4 regions of the Streptomyces sp. NPDC060035 genome follow, and region 2 is predicted to be linked to each of the others. Evidence: riboswitches for the same ligand, from Rfam matches in the RefSeq annotation. Region 2 holds a riboswitch; each other region holds the start of a gene.
The links. A riboswitch is a leader RNA that binds a small molecule or an ion and turns the genes downstream of it on or off. The one in region 2 is predicted to bind cyclic di-AMP.
Positions count from the first base shown of each region.

Region 1: it holds a riboswitch for cyclic di-AMP, as region 2 does, so the genes downstream of both, ACFWBQ_RS08650 (transglycosylase SLT domain-containing protein) here and ACFWBQ_RS35575 (M23 family metallopeptidase) in region 2, are expected to answer to the same signal.
Region 3: it holds a riboswitch for cyclic di-AMP, as region 2 does, so the genes downstream of both, ACFWBQ_RS35360 (NlpC/P60 family protein) here and ACFWBQ_RS35575 (M23 family metallopeptidase) in region 2, are expected to answer to the same signal.
Region 4: it holds a riboswitch for cyclic di-AMP, as region 2 does, so the genes downstream of both, ACFWBQ_RS00385 (peptidoglycan DD-metalloendopeptidase family protein) here and ACFWBQ_RS35575 (M23 family metallopeptidase) in region 2, are expected to answer to the same signal.

Region 1 covers NZ_JBHWVO010000004.1:314,875-319,169, forward strand. Annotated here, with positions in the region: gene ACFWBQ_RS08635 (hypothetical protein) at 1-250, opposite strand, end outside; gene ACFWBQ_RS08640 (hypothetical protein) at 288-470, opposite strand; partial or broken gene ACFWBQ_RS08645 (response regulator transcription factor) at 914-1,172, shown strand; gene ACFWBQ_RS08650 (transglycosylase SLT domain-containing protein) at 1,273-2,142, opposite strand; cyclic di-AMP (ydaO/yuaA leader) riboswitch at 2,147-2,331, opposite strand; gene ACFWBQ_RS08655 (hypothetical protein) at 2,687-2,923, shown strand; gene ACFWBQ_RS08660 (molybdopterin-binding protein) at 3,074-3,469, shown strand; gene modA (molybdate ABC transporter substrate-binding protein) at 3,524-4,295, shown strand, end outside.
Region 2 covers NZ_JBHWVO010000041.1:20,082-24,376, reverse strand. Annotated here, with positions in the region: gene ACFWBQ_RS35590 (GNAT family N-acetyltransferase) at 1-265, opposite strand, end outside; gene ACFWBQ_RS35585 (HPr family phosphocarrier protein) at 427-708, shown strand; gene ACFWBQ_RS35580 (GntR family transcriptional regulator) at 879-1,583, opposite strand; gene ACFWBQ_RS35575 (M23 family metallopeptidase) at 1,806-2,600, opposite strand; cyclic di-AMP (ydaO/yuaA leader) riboswitch at 2,613-2,781, opposite strand; gene ACFWBQ_RS35570 (M16 family metallopeptidase) at 2,974-4,295, opposite strand, start outside.
Region 3 covers NZ_JBHWVO010000040.1:16,398-20,692, forward strand. Annotated here, with positions in the region: gene pcrA (DNA helicase PcrA) at 1-812, opposite strand, end outside; cyclic di-AMP (ydaO/yuaA leader) riboswitch at 1,070-1,230, shown strand; gene ACFWBQ_RS35360 (NlpC/P60 family protein) at 1,229-2,380, shown strand; gene ACFWBQ_RS35365 (hypothetical protein) at 2,478-2,831, opposite strand; gene ACFWBQ_RS35370 (NlpC/P60 family protein) at 3,185-4,255, shown strand.
Region 4 covers NZ_JBHWVO010000001.1:78,857-83,151, forward strand. Annotated here, with positions in the region: gene ACFWBQ_RS00385 (peptidoglycan DD-metalloendopeptidase family protein) at 130-1,056, opposite strand; cyclic di-AMP (ydaO/yuaA leader) riboswitch at 1,061-1,219, opposite strand; gene ACFWBQ_RS00390 (tyrosine-protein phosphatase) at 1,639-2,451, shown strand; gene ACFWBQ_RS00395 (DUF6126 family protein) at 2,461-2,634, opposite strand; gene ACFWBQ_RS00400 (helix-turn-helix domain-containing protein) at 2,706-3,410, opposite strand; gene ACFWBQ_RS00405 (aspartate aminotransferase family protein) at 3,474-4,295, opposite strand, start outside.

The DNA of each region.
Region 1 (4,295 bases), on a different contig from region 2:
CGTCGGACTCCTCCCGTACCTCCGCGTCGTCAGGCTTCGGCTGCGTGTCCTGCGGCGCCGCCGCCTCATCGGCGACAGCCGCGGAATCGTCCTCGGCGGCGCTCTCCTCGAGCACGTCGGACTCCTCCGGCGCCTTCTCCGCTTCCCCCTCCGTCCGCGCGGGGGCAGGGGCCGTCAGGCCGGGGATGTACGCCGGGTCTGTTCCCGCGGCGAACTCGGGCTTGGTGTTCGAATCTATGCGCTGCTCCACGGCGGGCAGTATGGACGACGAAGCTGTACGAGACCAGTCACCGCGGTTCACCCGGCGCCGAGGCGCACTGCCGGAAGGCGGCGACATCGCGCTCGTACCCGGTCGGCGAAGCCACGGGGCGCGAGGCCGAGGACCTGCTCGATGTCGGGCCGATCCGCTGCTCGGCAGGGGTGGGCTCACCGAGGACGGCCGACGTGGTGGCGACCACGGACTCCGGCATGAACAACAGCATCTGCGGTTGTGCCTCGTCACGGGTCTGCTCGATGAAAGCGGACCGACTCGCCGAGCACCTCGGCGCGTTCCCGGGGCGTACGGGGCGCGGGCCCGTCAGCTCATAGGTCTTCCCCGCGTGCCCGTCGAACGGCGCTGCGGCGGTCCGCCCGGTCCCCGGCCCGACGGCCCGGCACTCCGTCTCCACCCTGCGGGAACCCGCAGGGCGCCCTGTGCGGTGAATCGCACCGAGCACGACGGCAACCCTCGTACCGGCGCAGCGCTGCGCTCCCTGGCGTTTCCGGAGAGGCGTGGCGGACCCCGCGCGTCTCATGCCGTCGGCCGGGAGACCGCTCATGGATCACGTACTGCTTGCCCTTCCCCGGGAACCCGCGGACGGTGTTGCCGGCTGGGCGGCCGATCTCGTGGACATCCTGGGTGGTCCCGGACGAGCTCGACCCCGAAGTCGTACGGCAGTTGGTGCTCCGCAGTACCCACAGCGATCCGCCGGCCGGGCTGACGCCCCGGGAGCGCACGGTCCTGCAGGAGCTGGAGCTGGCACAGGGCCGCACCAACGCGGCCATCGCGCAGCAGCTGCACCTGTCGCTGAGTTCGGTCGAGAAGCAGCGGCTCCGTGTTCGACAAGCTGGAGCTGCCGAGCACCACGGAGTACAGCCGTCGGGTCCTCGCGGTGCTGCACCACCTGAAGTCGCAGGACCGGCGCAGGAGGCCGGAAACGGACGACGGGTGGTGCGGGTTCGTCCGAACCCGCACCACCCGTCGACGTTGCTCCGCTGTCACACAGCCGTGCGTCAGTAGGCCCCGAAGACGTTGTCGATCGAGCCGTACCGGTCGGCGGCGTAGTTGCACGCGGCCGTGATGTTGGCGACCGGGTCGTAGCTGTCCGTCGACGTACCGGCCACGTGGTAGGCCTGGAAGGTCGGGTCGATGACCTGCAGAAGACCCTTGGACGGGATACCTGCGACGGCGTTCGAGTCCCAGTTGTTGATGGCCATCGGGTTGCCCGAGGACTCACGCATGACGTTGCGGTGGATGCCGTCGTAGCTGCCGGGGATGCCGTGCTCGGCCATGACCGCCAGCGACTCCTTGATCCAGCCGTCGAGGTCGTTCGTGTACGTGGCCGGCTGGGCCGCAGGAGCGGCGGCGGGTGCGCCCTTCGCGGCGACCGGCGTGCTCGTGCGCTCCGAACGGTCCGCGCGGTCGGCGCTCTTCTCGGCACGGTCCGAGGCGCCGGAGGCCTTGGAATCGGCCTTGCTCGCCGTTGCGGCCTTGTCCGCCGCCTTGTTCCCGGCCTTGGCGCCAATGGTCAGCTTCAGACCGGGGCGAATCAGGTCGGGGTTGTCACCGACAGCCGCGCGATTGTCCTTGTACAGCTCCTGCCAGCCACCGCTCACGGAATGTCCGCGTGCGATCTTGGAAAGAGAATCGCCCAAGATCACGGAATAGGTGACAGGCGCGGACTTCTGCGCGGCAATTCCCTTTCCGGACGCGGCAGTCGACGTCGACGCCTTTTCGACGGCGACCGACTGTGCCGGTGCCGCGAAGGCTCCGGTCGCACCGATCACGGGGAGGGCCAGGGCGACTCCGCCCGTGCTCACGGCGATGATGCCGCGGGTCAGCGAACTGGTCCTGGAACGACGGTGCTTACCCTTTTCGGGCATGGTGAATTCCTCTCCGCCGCCTGCGAAGTGAGCTGTCGGGTTCGGGCTGGAGATGCCCGGCCGCACGTGAATGCGACTTCACCCCGAGCCGATCCGGATACCGGATCGGCGCTTACCTGGGTCCCCCGCTCCTGCCGTACGTGAGTGGTCGGGTTCCCGGACGGCGGCAGGATTCGGCGTTCCATCCGGATTGAGGGTGACCGTAAGCGAGAAATACCGAAAGGAACAAGCCCCGAATTGGTGATCACAATTCATTTACAAGATCGATTCACGGAAATTCGTGTAATCGACCCCACACCGCGCAGCCAATTTTCTTGGCGCAGAAGGGAACCGGCCGACGCCTCACGACGTCGCCGGCGCGGGAGGTGACCCTGGTCACGGAGTCCGATAAGGGCGATTTGTTCTGTGCCGAAAGTTCACAGGCCGCACGAAATGGCCCTTATGAATGACGGGATCAATCCCTAAAAACGACTAAATCGGGCATACAGCTCATTAGTTCTGTTCAGGGGCATATCACGGGCGTCCGCGTGGAACAGATCTGTGCATGACCGAAAGCCCGAACCCTCACCCCTCGAACCCGCCGATCACGGTCCTGGCCGTTCAGCCAGGAGATCCGCCCTTCCGCATCGTGGAGATCAACGGGGAAATCGTCGGCAGGGCGACGGCCATGACGGACGTGCTCTTCCTCGCCGTCGCGGCCGGGATCACGGTCCATGACCTCGATGACCCCGCCACGGTGCGATGGGTGGGCGGCGGCAAGCTCACCTGGCGGCCGCACTGAGCACCGGACCGGGCGCTGCCCTGGTCCTGCTGACAGCCGCACCCCACACGTCCCGACGGGAACACCATTCCTCCAAGGAGGAACGCATCTGCCATGTAGCTTCACCCAAAAGGTTGTAAATACGAGCTCAGCGAACCTAGGGTGTGGCACATGCAGTCCTACACCATCGGACAGGCGGCGCGTCTGCTCGGCGTCAGCCCGGACACCGCGCGCCGCTGGGCGGATGCCGGCAGGGTCGCCACCCATCGCGACGAAGGCGGCCGACGCCTCATCGACGGCCGCGATCTGGCCGCGTTCTCGATCGAGGTCGCCCAGGCCGGAACCACCGAGGAAGAGGTCCCCTACACCTCGGCCCGGAACGCCTTCCCCGGCATCGTCACCGCGGTCAAGCTCGGCGACGTCGCGGCTCAGGTCGACATCCAGGCCGGCCCGCACCGGCTCGTCTCGCTCCTCACCCGAGAAGCCGTGGAGGAGCTGGGACTTGAGGTCGGCATGCAGGCCACTGCCCGGGTGAAATCGACCAGCGTACACATCGACCGCACCTGACCGGCGGCCGGCAGCCGGGCAGGCCGCCGCCACCTCCGAAGGAGTCCCACCCTCATGTCCCTCCCCTTCACAGGACGCCGTGCCAGTGCCGCGGTCCTGACCGCGGCACTGCTCGCCGCGACGGCCGCATGCGGCAGCGACGAGGAGCAGAACGACTCCGGTGCCGCGAAGACCGAACTGACCGTGCTCGCCGCCTCCTCGCTCACCGACGTCTTCAAAACCGCCGGTGCCGCGTACGAGAAGGAGCACCCCGGGACCGAGGTGACGTTCTCCTTCGCCGGCTCGCAGGAGCTCGCCGCCCAGGTCGAGCAGGGCGCGCCCGCCGATGCCCTGGTCACCGCCGACACCAGGACGATGGACGGCCTGAAGGCGGACACGGGTACCGCGACGGTGGTTGCCAGGAACCGCCTCGTCATCGCCACCGGCGAGGGCAACCCCGAGGGGATCGAGAACCTCGGGGACCTCGCCGACACCCGGCTCAAGGTCGTCCTCGCCGCACCCGAAGTCCCCGTCGGCCGCTACAGCAGGCAGATCCTGGCGGCACAGAAGATCGACGTGAAGCCGGTCTCCCAGGAGCCCAACGTCCGCGCCGTCCTGAGCAAGGTCGGGCTCGGCGAGGCCGACGCCGGCCTCGTCTACCGGACGGATGCCGCCTCGGCCACCGACAAGGTCGACGCGATCGAGATTCCCGACACGCAGAACGCGATCGCCTCCTACCCGGCCGCGGCGCTGAAGACTTCGAAGAACAGCAAGGCCGCAGCCGCGTTCGTCTCCTGGCTGTCCACTCCCGAGGCACAGAAGATCTTCCAGGACGCGGGCTTCCAGC
Region 2 (4,295 bases):
CGATCGTGACGGCCAGACCCACCCGGTCGACGTAGTCGTGATGGGTGAAGCGGTGCACGTCCTTGTCGGAGAGACGCGGGTAAGGGGCGAAAAAGCGGTAGTACTTCGACTCGTCGGAGACCTGTTCGTAGAAGCTGACCAGCCGCTCGGCATCGTCCGTGGTGATGGGCCTGATCCTGGCGGTACCACCGTCGCGGAGCACCACGTCCGCTTCCCAGTGGTCGGGGTACGCGTGATGCGGACTCTGCTCCGGCGTGGGCTCCATGGGCAAAGCCTACGGCCGTCGCACCGGTCGCGGACGGATCGGTGCGCGGGCAGTCTGAGGGAGCCGATCGGCGGTGGCGGCTGGGCCGGAAGCCGGGCACAGCAGTACGCACTGCATGAGAGACTGGTCTAGACAACCATTGATACGTGAAGGGCAGAACCATGGCTGAGCGCCGCGTCAACGTCGGTTGGGCCGAGGGCCTGCACGCCCGCCCCGCTTCCATCTTCGTCCGTGCCGCCACGGCCTCCGGCGTCCCCGTGACGATCGCCAAGGCCGACGGCAACCCGGTGAACGCCGCCTCCATGCTCGCGGTGCTCGGCCTGGGCGCCCAGGGCGGCGAGGAGATCGTGCTCGCGTCCGAGGCGGACAACGCCGAAGCCGCCCTGGACCGTCTGGCGAAGCTGGTCACCGAGGGGCTCGAGGAGCTTCCGGAGACCGTCTGATTCCGGCCGGTCCGGACCGGAATTACTGCATCGACAAAGCCGCGGTATCCCCATCGGGAGCCGTGGTTTTTTCGTTTCCGGGAAGTCGCGTACGACTGCACGGACGGCCGGAATTCGGGCAGCAAAAAGAAAGCCCTCCCGAATTCTCTTCTTTGTATACGGCGCCATTGTTAATGCCGGACACCTGCGATGTTTACAGAAGGTTGCGAAGTCCTCACCCGGGCCTGGCCGGGTGTGCGGCCCGCCCGGTCCGTGTGCCGCAGCCGGTGGGCGGCGGTGGCCCGCTCGGCGTGCTGGGCGGCGAGCATCCTGGCCCGCTCCGCGTCACCGCGCGTCACCGCGTCCACGATGGCGCCGTGCTCGGCCCAGGAATCGGCGGGACGGACCGGCTGCTCGACTGCGTACATCCAGGCGATCTTGTGCCGGAGCTGGGTGAGCAGCGCGATGAGGGCGGGGCTGCCCGACGCCTGCGCCAGCGTCTCGTGGAACCAGCCGCCGAGCGAGCGCAGATCCTCCCCCTCACCCCGGCGAACCCGCTCCTGCCCCAGCCTGACCAGGCCTCGCAGCACCTTCAGATGCGCCTCGGTGCGACGCTGAGCGGCGCGCGCGGCACCCAACGGCTCCAGGAGCATCCGGATCTCCAGGAGGTCGGCGGCCTCCTGGTCCGTGGGCTCGGCGACACAGGCACCGGCGTGCCGGCGGGTGACGACGAACCCCTCGGACTCCAGGGTGCGCAGTGCCTCGCGTACCGGGACACGGGAGACCCCGTAACGACGTGCGAGCACCTCCTCGGTGAGGCGGCTGCCGCGTTCGAAGACACCGGAGACGATGTCGTCACGGATTGCCGTGCATACCGAATGCGCGGGAATGCGCATGTCCGAACCTCCGCCTTAATCCCCGCGAAACGCGGCCGATCGACGCCTGTTCTGTGACTCTATTGCAATCAGCCGCAATTTCCGATGGCAGAGCGGAATCCATGGATATCTTCTGGCCGGTGAGTACTTCTGCGGAGCTCCGGAGCGAAGCCTTCCCGGGGCGGCACGACGAAGGCCCCGGCGGGGTGCCGGGGCCTTCGGGAAGCTGTGCGGTGCGAGGTCTCAGACCTGGAGACCGTGTGCGCGGAGGTAGGCGACAGGGTCCATGTCGGACCCGTACTCCGGGGTGGTCCGCGCCTCGAAGTGCAGGTGCGGTCCGGTGGAGTTGCCGGTCGAGCCCGACAGGCCTATCTGCTGCCCCGAGGTGACACTCTGTCCGACGGAGACGCCGATCGAGGAGAGGTGGCCGTACTGCGTGTACGTGCCGTCCGTCATCCGGAGCACGATGTTGTTGCCGTACGCGCCTCCCCAGCCCGCCTCGACGACCGTACCGGCGCCGACTGCGACGACGGAGCTGCCGGACGCGGCGCGGAAGTCCACGCCCGAGTGGCTGCCGGAGGACCAGAGGGCCCCGCCGGACTTGTAGGCGGTGGTCACGTAGGAGCCGGCTACCGGGAGGTGGAAGGCGTTCAGCCGGGCGCGCTCCGCGGCGCGGGCGGCGCGGGCCTTGGCCTCACGGACCTCCTTGGCGCGGGCTTCGGCCTTGCGCTTCGCCTCGGCCTTGGCCTTCGCCCTGGCCGCAGCTTCGGCCTTCGCCTTCGCCGCCACGTCGGCCTGGTGCTGCTGCGCCTCGGCCTGGGCGTCGATCTGGGCAGCGAGGGTGGTGTCGATGGCAACGGCCTGGGTCAGCCCGGTGTTGCTGACGGTGAGGGTCTCGGAGTCCGCGGCGAGAGCCGGGGAGGCCATACCGCCGATGACACCGGTGGTGGCCAGAGCCGCGATTCCGGCGACCCTCGCGCTGCTGCGCGTCAGGCGGCTCGGGGCACGGTGCTTCCCGGTGGCACGGGTGAACGCCATGGAGGGGCTGATCCTTTCCTTCCTTCTCGCCTACCGGGTTAGCTGACGGGTTCGGAGCAGGAAGGTCTCCTACGGACCCCTCCGCCTCGTACGAGACGCAGGCATCCGATTCACCCCAGGGACTGCGTGGGTCCCCGGCTCCCCAGGCTCGCGCCTGACGGGGACTCGGCGATGACTGTCCGGCGCCGCGGATGCGGCATACGTCTGGCGGACAGCCGAGCCGACGCTAGGCCGGGCGACTTTCAATCACCAAACGGACAGGCCGCTTTGTCGCACATCCCACAGGTCATACATGAATGTTCTTCGTAAAGTCGGACAAAAAGTAGAACCCCGGCGAGAACGTACTCGCCGGGGTCCGCTCTGTACTGCTTTGTCAGCCGCTGACGACCGATACTTCGCCGATACCCAGCGCCCTGACGGGCTCAGCGATCTGCGAAGCGTCTCCCACGAGGACCGTGACGAGCCGTTCCACGGGGAACGCGTTGACCACCGCGGCCGTCGCCTCCACCGTGCCGGTCTCGGCCAGGCGTGCGTACAGCTGTGCCTGGTAGTCGTCCGGGAGGTGCTGCTCCACCTGGTCGGCGAGGGTGCCCGCGACCGATGCCGCCGTCTCGAACTTCAGCGGGGCGACCCCCACGAGGTTCTGTACGGCAGTCTCACGCTCGGCATCCGTGAGCCCCTCGGCCGCCAGGGTGCGCAGGACCTTCCAGAGGTCGTCCAGGGCCGGCCCCGTGGACTCCGTGTCCACGGAGCCGCTGATGGCGAGCATCGCGGCGCCGGTCGCGCCGGAGGAAGACCCCGGTGCCGTCGAACGCAGTACCTGGCCGAAGGCCCGGACCCCGTAGGTGTAGCCCTTCTCCTCGCGCAGGACGCGGTCCAGCCGGGAGGTGAGGGTGCCGCCCAGGCAGTACGTGCCCAGCACCTGGGCGGGCCACACGCTGTCGTGCCGGTCGGCGCCGATCCGGCCGATCAGCAGCTGCGTCTGCACGGCTCCGGGACGGTCCACGATCACCACTCGGCCGGTGTCGTCCGCGGTGATCGGCGGCACCGGGCGTGACTGGCCGGCGTTGCCCGCCCAGTCGCCGATGGTGTCCGCGAGCAGCGTGTCCAGATCGACCCCGGTGAGATCACCGACAATGACGGCCGTCGCGGTGGACGGGCGGACATGGGCGTCGTAGAAGGCGCGCACGCCCGCTGCGTCGATCCGGCGCACCGTCTCCTCGGTGCCCTGGCGCGGACGGGACATCCGAGCCGTGGCGGGGAAGAGCTCCTTGGAGAGCTGCTTGGCGGCACGCCGGGCAGGGTTGGCCTGCTCGTGCGGAATCTCGTCGAGCCGGTTGCCCACCAGGCGCTCCACCTCGCTCTCGGTGAAGGCCGGTGCCCGCAGCGCTTCCGCGACCAGACCGAGCGCCTTGGAGAGCCGGGAGACCGGGACCTCCAGGGAGACCCGGACGCCGGGGTGGTCGGCGTGCGCGTCGAGCGTGGCGCCGCAGCGCTCCAGCTCGGCGGCGAACTCCTCCGCGGAGTGCTTGTCGGTGCCCTCGGACAGCGCACGCGCCATGATCGTGGCCACGCCGTCCAGGCCCTCGGGCTCGGCGTCGAGCGGCGCGTCCAGGTGGATCTCCACGGCGACGACCTGCTGGCCGGGGCGGTGGCAGCGCAGCACGGTCAGGCCGTTGGGCAGAGCGCCGCGAT
Region 3 (4,295 bases), on a different contig from region 2:
TAGTGCTCGGCGACATCGGGGAACGCCTGGAGCAGGTGCACCGTCGTCATGATGATGTCGTCGAAGTCCAGGGCGTTGGCCTCGCGCAGCCGTGCCTGGTAGAGCGCGTAGGCCTGGGCCAGCGTCTTCTCGAACCCGTCCGCGGCCTGCCCGGCGAAGGTCTCCTCGTCGATCAGCTCGTTCTTCAGGTTCGAGACCTTCGCCGTGAACGACTTCGGGGGGTAGCGCTTCGGGTCGAGGTCCAGATCGCGGCAGACCAGCGCCATCAGCCGCTTGGAGTCGGCGGCGTCGTAGATCGAGAACGACGAGGTGAAACCGAGGAGCTTCGACTCGCGGCGCAGGATCCGCACGCACGCGCTGTGGAAGGTCATGACCCACATGGCGTTGGCGCGCGGTCCGACGAGCTGCTCGACACGTTCCTTCATCTCGCCCGCGGCCTTGTTCGTGAAGGTGATCGCGAGGATCTGCCCCGGGTGCACCCCGCGCTCGGCCAGCACATGCGCGATCCGGTGCGTCAGCACCCGGGTCTTGCCCGAGCCCGCCCCGGCGACGATGAGGAGCGGGGAACCCGCGTGCACGACGGCGGCCCGCTGCTCGGTGTTCAGCCCGTCGAGCAGCGCGGCGGAGTCGATGACGGGGCGCGGGGCGCCGTCGCGATAGTAGGCCTCGCGCGCCGGCGGGGGCCCGTCGAAGACACCCCCGAAGAGATCCTCCGGCACCGCTTCGGGTGCGTGGTCCTCGGGGGGTGGCGGGGGGCCCTCGTCCGCTTGCTGGAGGCCGGTCAGGAAACTGTCGTCAAAGAGGCTGCTCATCGCCTGACGAGTCTAGGCCGCCGCACCGACACCCCGGGGCCGCATTCCGCACGAGGACCCGATCCGTGCGCGCACGGAGACGGATCACCCACGGTGCGTAGGAATTCGGCGGCTCTTCCCGCCGCGGGACCGGGTAATCCAGAAAGGTCACGAAAATGTATCGGGCATATCGAACATCAACCTTCACAGGGACACCACGGGTTGGCTAGCGTGCTCCGACGGGTGACCCGTACCCCCTTGAGGCGAACCACGCCGCGCGGGCACCCCCGCCGAATCCGTCACTCCCGAGCGGGAGTCCGGAACCGGGGACCCACACGCAGCACCGGGGTGAATCGGTCCGTCCCGCTGGACCGTAGGGCAGCCTTCCGTTCCGCCCGAACCCGACAGCTAACCCGGTAGGCGGTCCACGGAAGGAGATGCCGGCCTTGGCGTCGCATCGCAAGCCGCGCACCCGTATGCGCACCACCACCCCTGCCGTCGGGCTCACGACGGCGGCGCTCGCCTCCGTCACCCTGCTCTCCACACAGAGCGCGACGGCCGCCCCGGCAGCGCCCAAGCCCAGCATCGAGGAAGTGCAGAAGAAGGTCGACAACCTCTACCGGCAGGCGGGAACAGCGACCCAGCAGTACAACATGGCGAAAACCGCCTCCACCCAGCAGCGCTCCAAGGTCGACGCGCTCCTCGAGGCTGCGGCCAAGCGCGCCGACAAGCTGAACGAGACGCGCCGGGAACTCGGCAACTACGCGGCCGCGCAGTACCGCAGCGGTGCGATCGCCCCCACCGCGACGTTCTTCCTCGCCGACGACCCGCAGTCCTACTTCGACCAGGACCAGCTGATGGCGCGGATGACCAGCCAGCAGCAGAAGGCGGTCGCCGACTTCCGTACGCAGCAGAGCGAGGCGGCGACCAAGCGGGTCGAGGCGACGAAGAGCCTGCAGACGCTGACCGAGTCGCAGACCACGCTGCGCACCAGCAAGCAGCAGGTACAGAGCAAGCTCGCCGAGGCACGCACGCTGCTGTCGGAGCTGACCGCCGAGGAGAAGGCGCGGCTCGCGGAGCTGGAACGCAAGAAGGAGGCGGAGGCCGAGCGCAAGGCGGAGGAGCTCGCGCGCCAGCAGGCCGCCGCCGCGAAGGCGGAGGCCGACCGGGCGGCCGAGGAGGAGGCCTCGCAGGGGGAGGCGGACACCGGAACCGGCACCGGCTCCGACAGCAGTTACGCGTCGAAGGCGGACAAGGTGCTGGCCTTCGCGCGGGACCAGATCGGCAAGCCGTACGTCTGGGGTGCGACGGGCCCGTCCTCGTACGACTGCTCCGGGCTGACGCAGGCCGCGTGGAAGGCGGCGGGCGTCGACCTGCCCCGCACGACCTGGGACCAGGTCGAGGTCGGCACCCGGGTGGCCACGGCGGACCTGAAGCCGGGGGACCTGGTCTTCTTCTACGACGACATCAGTCACGTCGGCATCTACAAGGGCGACGGGATGATGATCCACGCGCCGAAGCCGGGTGCGAACGTGCGCGAGGAATCGATCTACTACATGCCGATCTACGGCAGCGTTCGCCCCGCGTAGAAGCACCACAGACGCACGAGCGCACGGAAGCAGAGACACACAGACGCACGGGATGCCTACGGGCCCGGTAGGCACCGGGCCCGGAAGGCAGCCGGGCTCAGGTCCAGAGTGTGGCGATGAAGATATTGGCGACCGTCAGCCCGCCGACCGCCGCGAACGCACCCTTGGCGACCTTCTCCTCGTCCCGCTTCACATAGACGAGCGCCAGGATCACGACCAGGATCAGCAGTTTGATACCGATCTTGACGTTGTTCACCGGCTGGTCGTCGGCCTGGTTGAGCCCGACCAGGGCAACACCCGTGACGAGCATCGTCAGTGCACCGTGCAGCATGGCGGGCCCGAAGCGCGCGGTGCCGTCTCCCATGGCCTTCATCTGGGTGAGGAATCCGCCCAGCAGAGAGGCGATCCCGATGATGTGCAGGGCCACGAAGACATTGATGAGTACGTCCATGGCCGCAGCGTAGCCGCGGCCATACCACCGCTCGTCGGCCAGGTACTACTTCCGTACGAGTTGACGCTCGACCTGCGCGAATTGCCCGACAACAGCTGATTCTTCCGGTCACTTGCGGAGATCGAAACGTCACATTGAGGCAATAGCTGTCATTCCGACTCTTCCTCATGCCCCGGGTTTAGCGTCCCTCCCAGGTGACCGACTCTTCACCGCCGCCCCGTACCGGGCGGCACCCCGGTCGCCCCGCCAGGTTCCGGCGGCGGGCCACTCCCCCCTGTGGTGGCCCGGCGCCGGTACCGGCGGGCCCGCCGGTACCCCCCGACGGGCAGTCGAACGGAAGGACCCACGCCCCCGTGGCCGCCCAGCGCAAAGCCGCTCACCGCAAGCCCAAGCAGCGCCCGTTCACCGGACCTGCTGCCCGCACCGCAGCCGCTCTGGCCTTCGCCGGGGCGGCTACCGCGACCGCCTTCGAGGGCGCCGCCCAGGCCGAGCCCCAACTCACCCCGGCCCAGGTCAAGTCCAAGGTCGACCGGCTGTACCACGACGCCGAGGTGGCCACCGAGAAGTACAACGGCGCGAAGGAGAAGGCGACCGCCACCGCCAAGTCCCTGGACGCCCTGCGCGACGAGGCCGCCCGCAGGACGGAGCGCCTCAACGCCTCGCGCAACGCCCTCGGATCGTTCGCCGCCGCGCAGTACCGCAGCGGCGGTCTCGACCCCGCCGTCCAGCTGGCGCTCTCCTCCGACCCCGACCAGTACCTGGAGCGCGCCTCCTACCTGGACCGGGCCGGGGACCGGCAGGCCGGTGCGGTCAACGGCGTCCGCAGGCAGGTCACCGAGGTCGCCCAACTGCGCGCCCGGGCCAAGGAGGAGCTCGCCGCGCTCGCGGACCGCCAGGCCGACCTGAAGAGGCACCGGAGCGCGGTCCGCGCCAAGCTGGCCGACGCCCGCGCACTCCTGGCCACCCTCACCGCCGCCCAGCGCGCCGACTACGAGCGCTCCGCCGACGCCCAGCACGGCGGCACCGCCTTCCGCGCCGACCGCAGCACCCCGCGCGGCTCCGTCAGCGCCCCCAACGCCCGCGCGGCACAGGCCGTCGGCTTCGCGTACGAGGCACTCGGCAAGCCGTACGTCTGGGGCGCCACCGGCCCCTCCTCCTTCGACTGCTCCGGCCTCACCCAGGCCGCCTGGCGCGCCGCAGGCGTCTCCCTGCCCCGCACCACGTACACGCAGATCAACGCGGGCCGTCGCGTCTCCCGCTCGGAACTGGCCCCGGGAGACCTGGTCTTCTTCTACTCCGGCGTCACACACGTCGGGCTGTACATCGGCGGCGGACAGATGATCCACGCCCCGCGCCCCGGCGCGCCGGTCCGCATCGCACCGATCAGCGAAATGCCTTTCGCGGGAGCAACCCGGGTGGCATAGGCTCCGCGCCGACCGGCCCAGCGAGAGAGAGAAGGCTCCC
Region 4 (4,295 bases), on a different contig from region 2:
GTAATAAGGGGTTGACGGGTGGTGAGAAAGACCACCCGGTCAGGTTTTGGTAAAGCCGGAATAAGCAGAGGGGCGGTGCGCCGCCGCGCACCGCCCCTCTCGAGCTGACTACCGAGCCGTCCGACTGCGTCAGATGGAGACGCCGTGCGAGCGCAGGTAGGCGATCGGGTCGACGTCCGAGCCGTAGCTCGGGCCGGTGCGGACCTCGAAGTGGAGGTGCGGGCCGGTGGAGTTGCCGGTGGAGCCGGAGAGGCCGATCTGCTGGCCGCCGGTGACGGTCTGGCCTGCCGAGACGCCGAGCGACGACAGGTGGGCGTACTGGGAGTACATGCCGTCGTCGTGCTTGATGACGATCTCGTTGCCGTACGCACCGCTCGAGCCCGCGGAGACCACGGTGCCCGGACCGATCGACCGGACGCTGGTGCCGGAGGCGGCCTGGAAGTCGGAGCCGGTGTGGTAGCCGCTGGACCAGCTGGAGCCGGCGACGCGGTACTGGGTGGAGACACTGGCGTTGGCCACCGGAGTGGTGTAGCCGGAGCTGTTGCTCTCCGAAGCGCCGGTGGAGTCAGCGGTGTTGGCGGCCGTCGACGTCTTCTCGGCCGGAGCGGAGGCCTTCGGGGCCGGCTCCGCCTTCGAGGGGGCAGCCTTGGAGGGGGCGGACTCCGTGGCGGAGCCGGTTGCCTTGACCCCGAGGGTCAGCTTCATACCCGGGAAGATCAGGCTCGGGTTGCCGCCGACGACCTCTCGGTTGTCCTTGTACAGCTTCTCCCAGCCGCCCTTGACCTTCTGGTCGGCTGCGATCTTCGCGAGATAGTCGCCGGAGACCACGGAGTAGGTCTTGGGGGCGCTCTGCTTCTTGGCCACGGAGGCGGCCGGCGCGTTGTGCGCCGCAGCGGCGGCCGCGGGCTTGGCGGCAGGCGCGGACTGCTCCGCGGCGTGGGCACCGGTGGCGCCGAGCAGCGGCAGGGCGAGGACGGCGCCGCCGGTCCCTGCGGCGAGGACGCCGCGGGCGATCGGGTTGGCCTTCGTACGACGGTGCTTACCCTTTGCGGGCATGGGGAATTCCTCTCCGGCGCCTGCGAGGTGAGCTGTCGGGTTCGGACTGGAGATGCCCGGCCGCGCTGGACGCGACTTAACCCCGAGCCGTTCCGGATCCCTCCGGTCGGCGGCTTACCTGGTTCCCCCGCTCCTGCCACACGTGAGTCGGTGCGGATTCCGGGCGGCGGCAGGATTAGGCGTTCCGTCCGGATTGCGGTGACCGTAAGCGAGTCGGGACGCCGGGAACAAGCCATCGATTGCGTTCCGGAATGAGCGCTTCAATTCCGGTTCCGAATTCCGGTCACACTCCGTGGATTACGGATCTTGGCTTTCCGCGCGGCGTATGGATTACCTCTCGGCAGTTTCGCCACACACCGTCACGGATATGATCCCGCTCACCTGCCGCCTCCCATCTCCGGTGCAAGCGGGGCATGTTCCGCTAAATGCACCAATACGGACATGTCATGCCCGCCACCCCGCAGGCACCCCGACCGGAAAGCATCGGAGGCCGAGACGATTGCCTGATGAATCCATGTCGTATCGTCGCGGGCGTGCCCCCGTCGGCGAGCGGCGCCGGCGCCAGACACTCCAGGAGTCCTTGTGACGCAGCAGCTGCCAGAGGTTCCGTCGACAGACGCCGAGCTGACCGGTGTCCGCAACTTCCGCGACGTGGGCGGTCTCCCGACCACGGACGGCGGCAGGGTGCGGTACGGGCGCCTCTACCGCAGCGGTCATCTGGCGCACGCCACCGAGGCGGACACCGCGTTCCTGGCCGGCCTCGGCCTGCACACGGTCTTCGACTTCCGCAACGCCGCCGACCACAAGCTCGACGGCCGCGACGTGGAACTGCCCGGGGTCCGGAATGTCAGCATTCCGCTCTCCGACCCGGCCGACGGCGCCGAGTTCTGGCGACTGGTACGCGACGGCAATATCCAGCAGTTGCGATCGATCCTCGCCGACGGCAAGGGGACGGTCCGCATGATCGCGTCGTACCGGTCGATCATCACGGACCGCACCGCGGAGCACAGCAGGGTGCTGCACGCGCTGGCCGAGGACAGCGTGCCGGCGCTGATGCACTGCGCGGCGGGCAAGGACCGGGCGGGCCTGTCGATCGCGGTCTCGCTGCTGGCCGTCGGCGTGGAGAAGGAGGCCGTCGAGGCCGACTACCTCAAGTCCAACGACGCACATCGCCGCTACAAGGTGCGGCGCAGCGACACGTCGTCGGCGGGGATGTCGGACGAGGTGATGGAGCTCCTCAACCCGCTCTTCGGCGCGCATTCCGAGTACCTCGCAGCCGCCTTCACCGCGATCGAGGAGACCTGGGGCGGTACGGACCGCTATCTCAGCGAGGGGCTGAAGCTCGCACCCGAAACCCGCGAGCGACTGCGCGAGCGCCTCGTCGAGGAGGCGTAGCGCAGGCGGTCAGCCCTTGCCCGCCACGGTGAACAGAAGAAAGAGGAAGGCCGCGACGACGTGGCCGGCCACCAGGTAGGCGAAGAGCCGGATGACCACGCCACGGGGCATCTTCCGCTCCTGCGTGTCCTGGTTCTTCTGCAGACGCGGAGTGAGCGGGTCGTAGTGCTCCGAATCGGACATGACAGTCCTCTCTTTCGACCGCTCGGGCCGAGGTAGCCGGTGTGCGGCAGGGATAAGCGGGGCGTGCGGGGTCAGCGGAGGTGCGTCCCGCCGCCCAGGCACAGCTCCGCCGAGGGGCTCTGCAGCAGGGTGTGGACGAAGAGCAGCTCGGCTCCCCCACGGTCGGGTGCCGCGATCCGGTGCGGGGTGAGCGAGTCGAAGTGCGCGCCGTCCCCCGGACCGAGGTCGTGCACGGTCTCCCCCAGGCTCAGCCGCAGCCGCCCGTCCAGGACGTACAGCCACTCCTCGCCCGGATGGACGCGCACGAGATCACCCTGGACCCCGTAGGGAACCCGGACACGCAGTGCCTGCATCGCCCGGCCGGAGCCACCGGCCTGCTGGTACATCCAGCCGTCGGCCTCGGCGCCCCCCGAGGTGCCCCCCGAAGCGCCCCTCGGGGTGCCCCCCAGGACGGCGCCCGAAGCGCCCCCCGAGGCCGCGCCCGGCGTGCCACCTGAAGCGCCGGCGAACGGGCCGCCGCGGATGATCGCGTCACGTTCGGGAGGCATCTCGCCGAGGAGCTCGGAAACCGTCGTACCGTAGATGCGGGCGAGCCCGAGGAGCATGGGCAGCGAAGGCTGCCTGGCGCCCGTCTCGAGCCGGGAGAGGTGGGCCGGCGAGAGATCAGCCCGCCGAGCGGCGGTCTCCAGGGTGAGACCCCGATTGCGGCGCAGGTCGCGCAGCCGCGACGCCATTCCGGGCAGCTCGTCGGCCACCCCTCCGTCAGGAGGATTCATGGTTCCATTGAGCCAGGACCTTTCCTCGGAGGCAAATTTCTTGCCTCCGAGGCAAACTGCTTCTCAGCGGTTGGCGACGGCCTGCTTCACGAGCGTCCTGCCGAAGTCCCACATCAGCCCGCCCCCGCTGTGCGCGTCGTCCATGACGGCCGTGAAGGCGGCCACAAAGCGGTCCACCTCGGGCTCGCCGATGACCAGCGGCGGAATCAGCTTGATCACTTCCAGATGGTCGCCGGAGACCTGCGTCAGAATCCGGTGCTTCTGCAGCAGGGGCACGACCACCATCTGAGCGAAGAGACCCTTCCGGGCCGCCTGCAGCATGGTCCAGCGGCTGCGGAGTTTCAGTGACGACGGCCGGCCGAACTCGATTCCGATCATCAGCCCGCGTCCGCGCACCTCGTGGAGCAGCTCATAGCGGCCGACGAGCGCGGCGAGCCGCTCACGCAGCAGATCACCCGTGCGGCGGGCATGCGCGACGGTCTCCTCGTCCTCCATGACCGCGAGGACCGCGAGGCCCGCCGCCATGGCCTGGGCATTGGAGCCGAAGCTCGCCGAGTGCACGAGCACCCGGTCCATGGAGGAGTAGACGCGTTTGAAGATCCAGTCCTTGCCGAGCGTCGCACCGACCGGGACGTAGCCGCCGGAGAGCGCCTTGGCCACGCAGACGAGATCGGGTTCGACGCCCTCCTCGTGCTGGTACGCGTAGAAGTCGCCGGTCCTGCCCAGACCGGTCTGCACCTCGTCGGCAATGAGCACCGCCTTGTGCCGGTGCAGCAGTTCCTGCGCGGACCGCAGGAATCCCGGCGGCGAGGCGTGCACCCCCTTGCCCTGGATCGGCTCCACCACCAGGCCGGCCACGTCCCCACGCTTGAGCTCGCGGCGCAG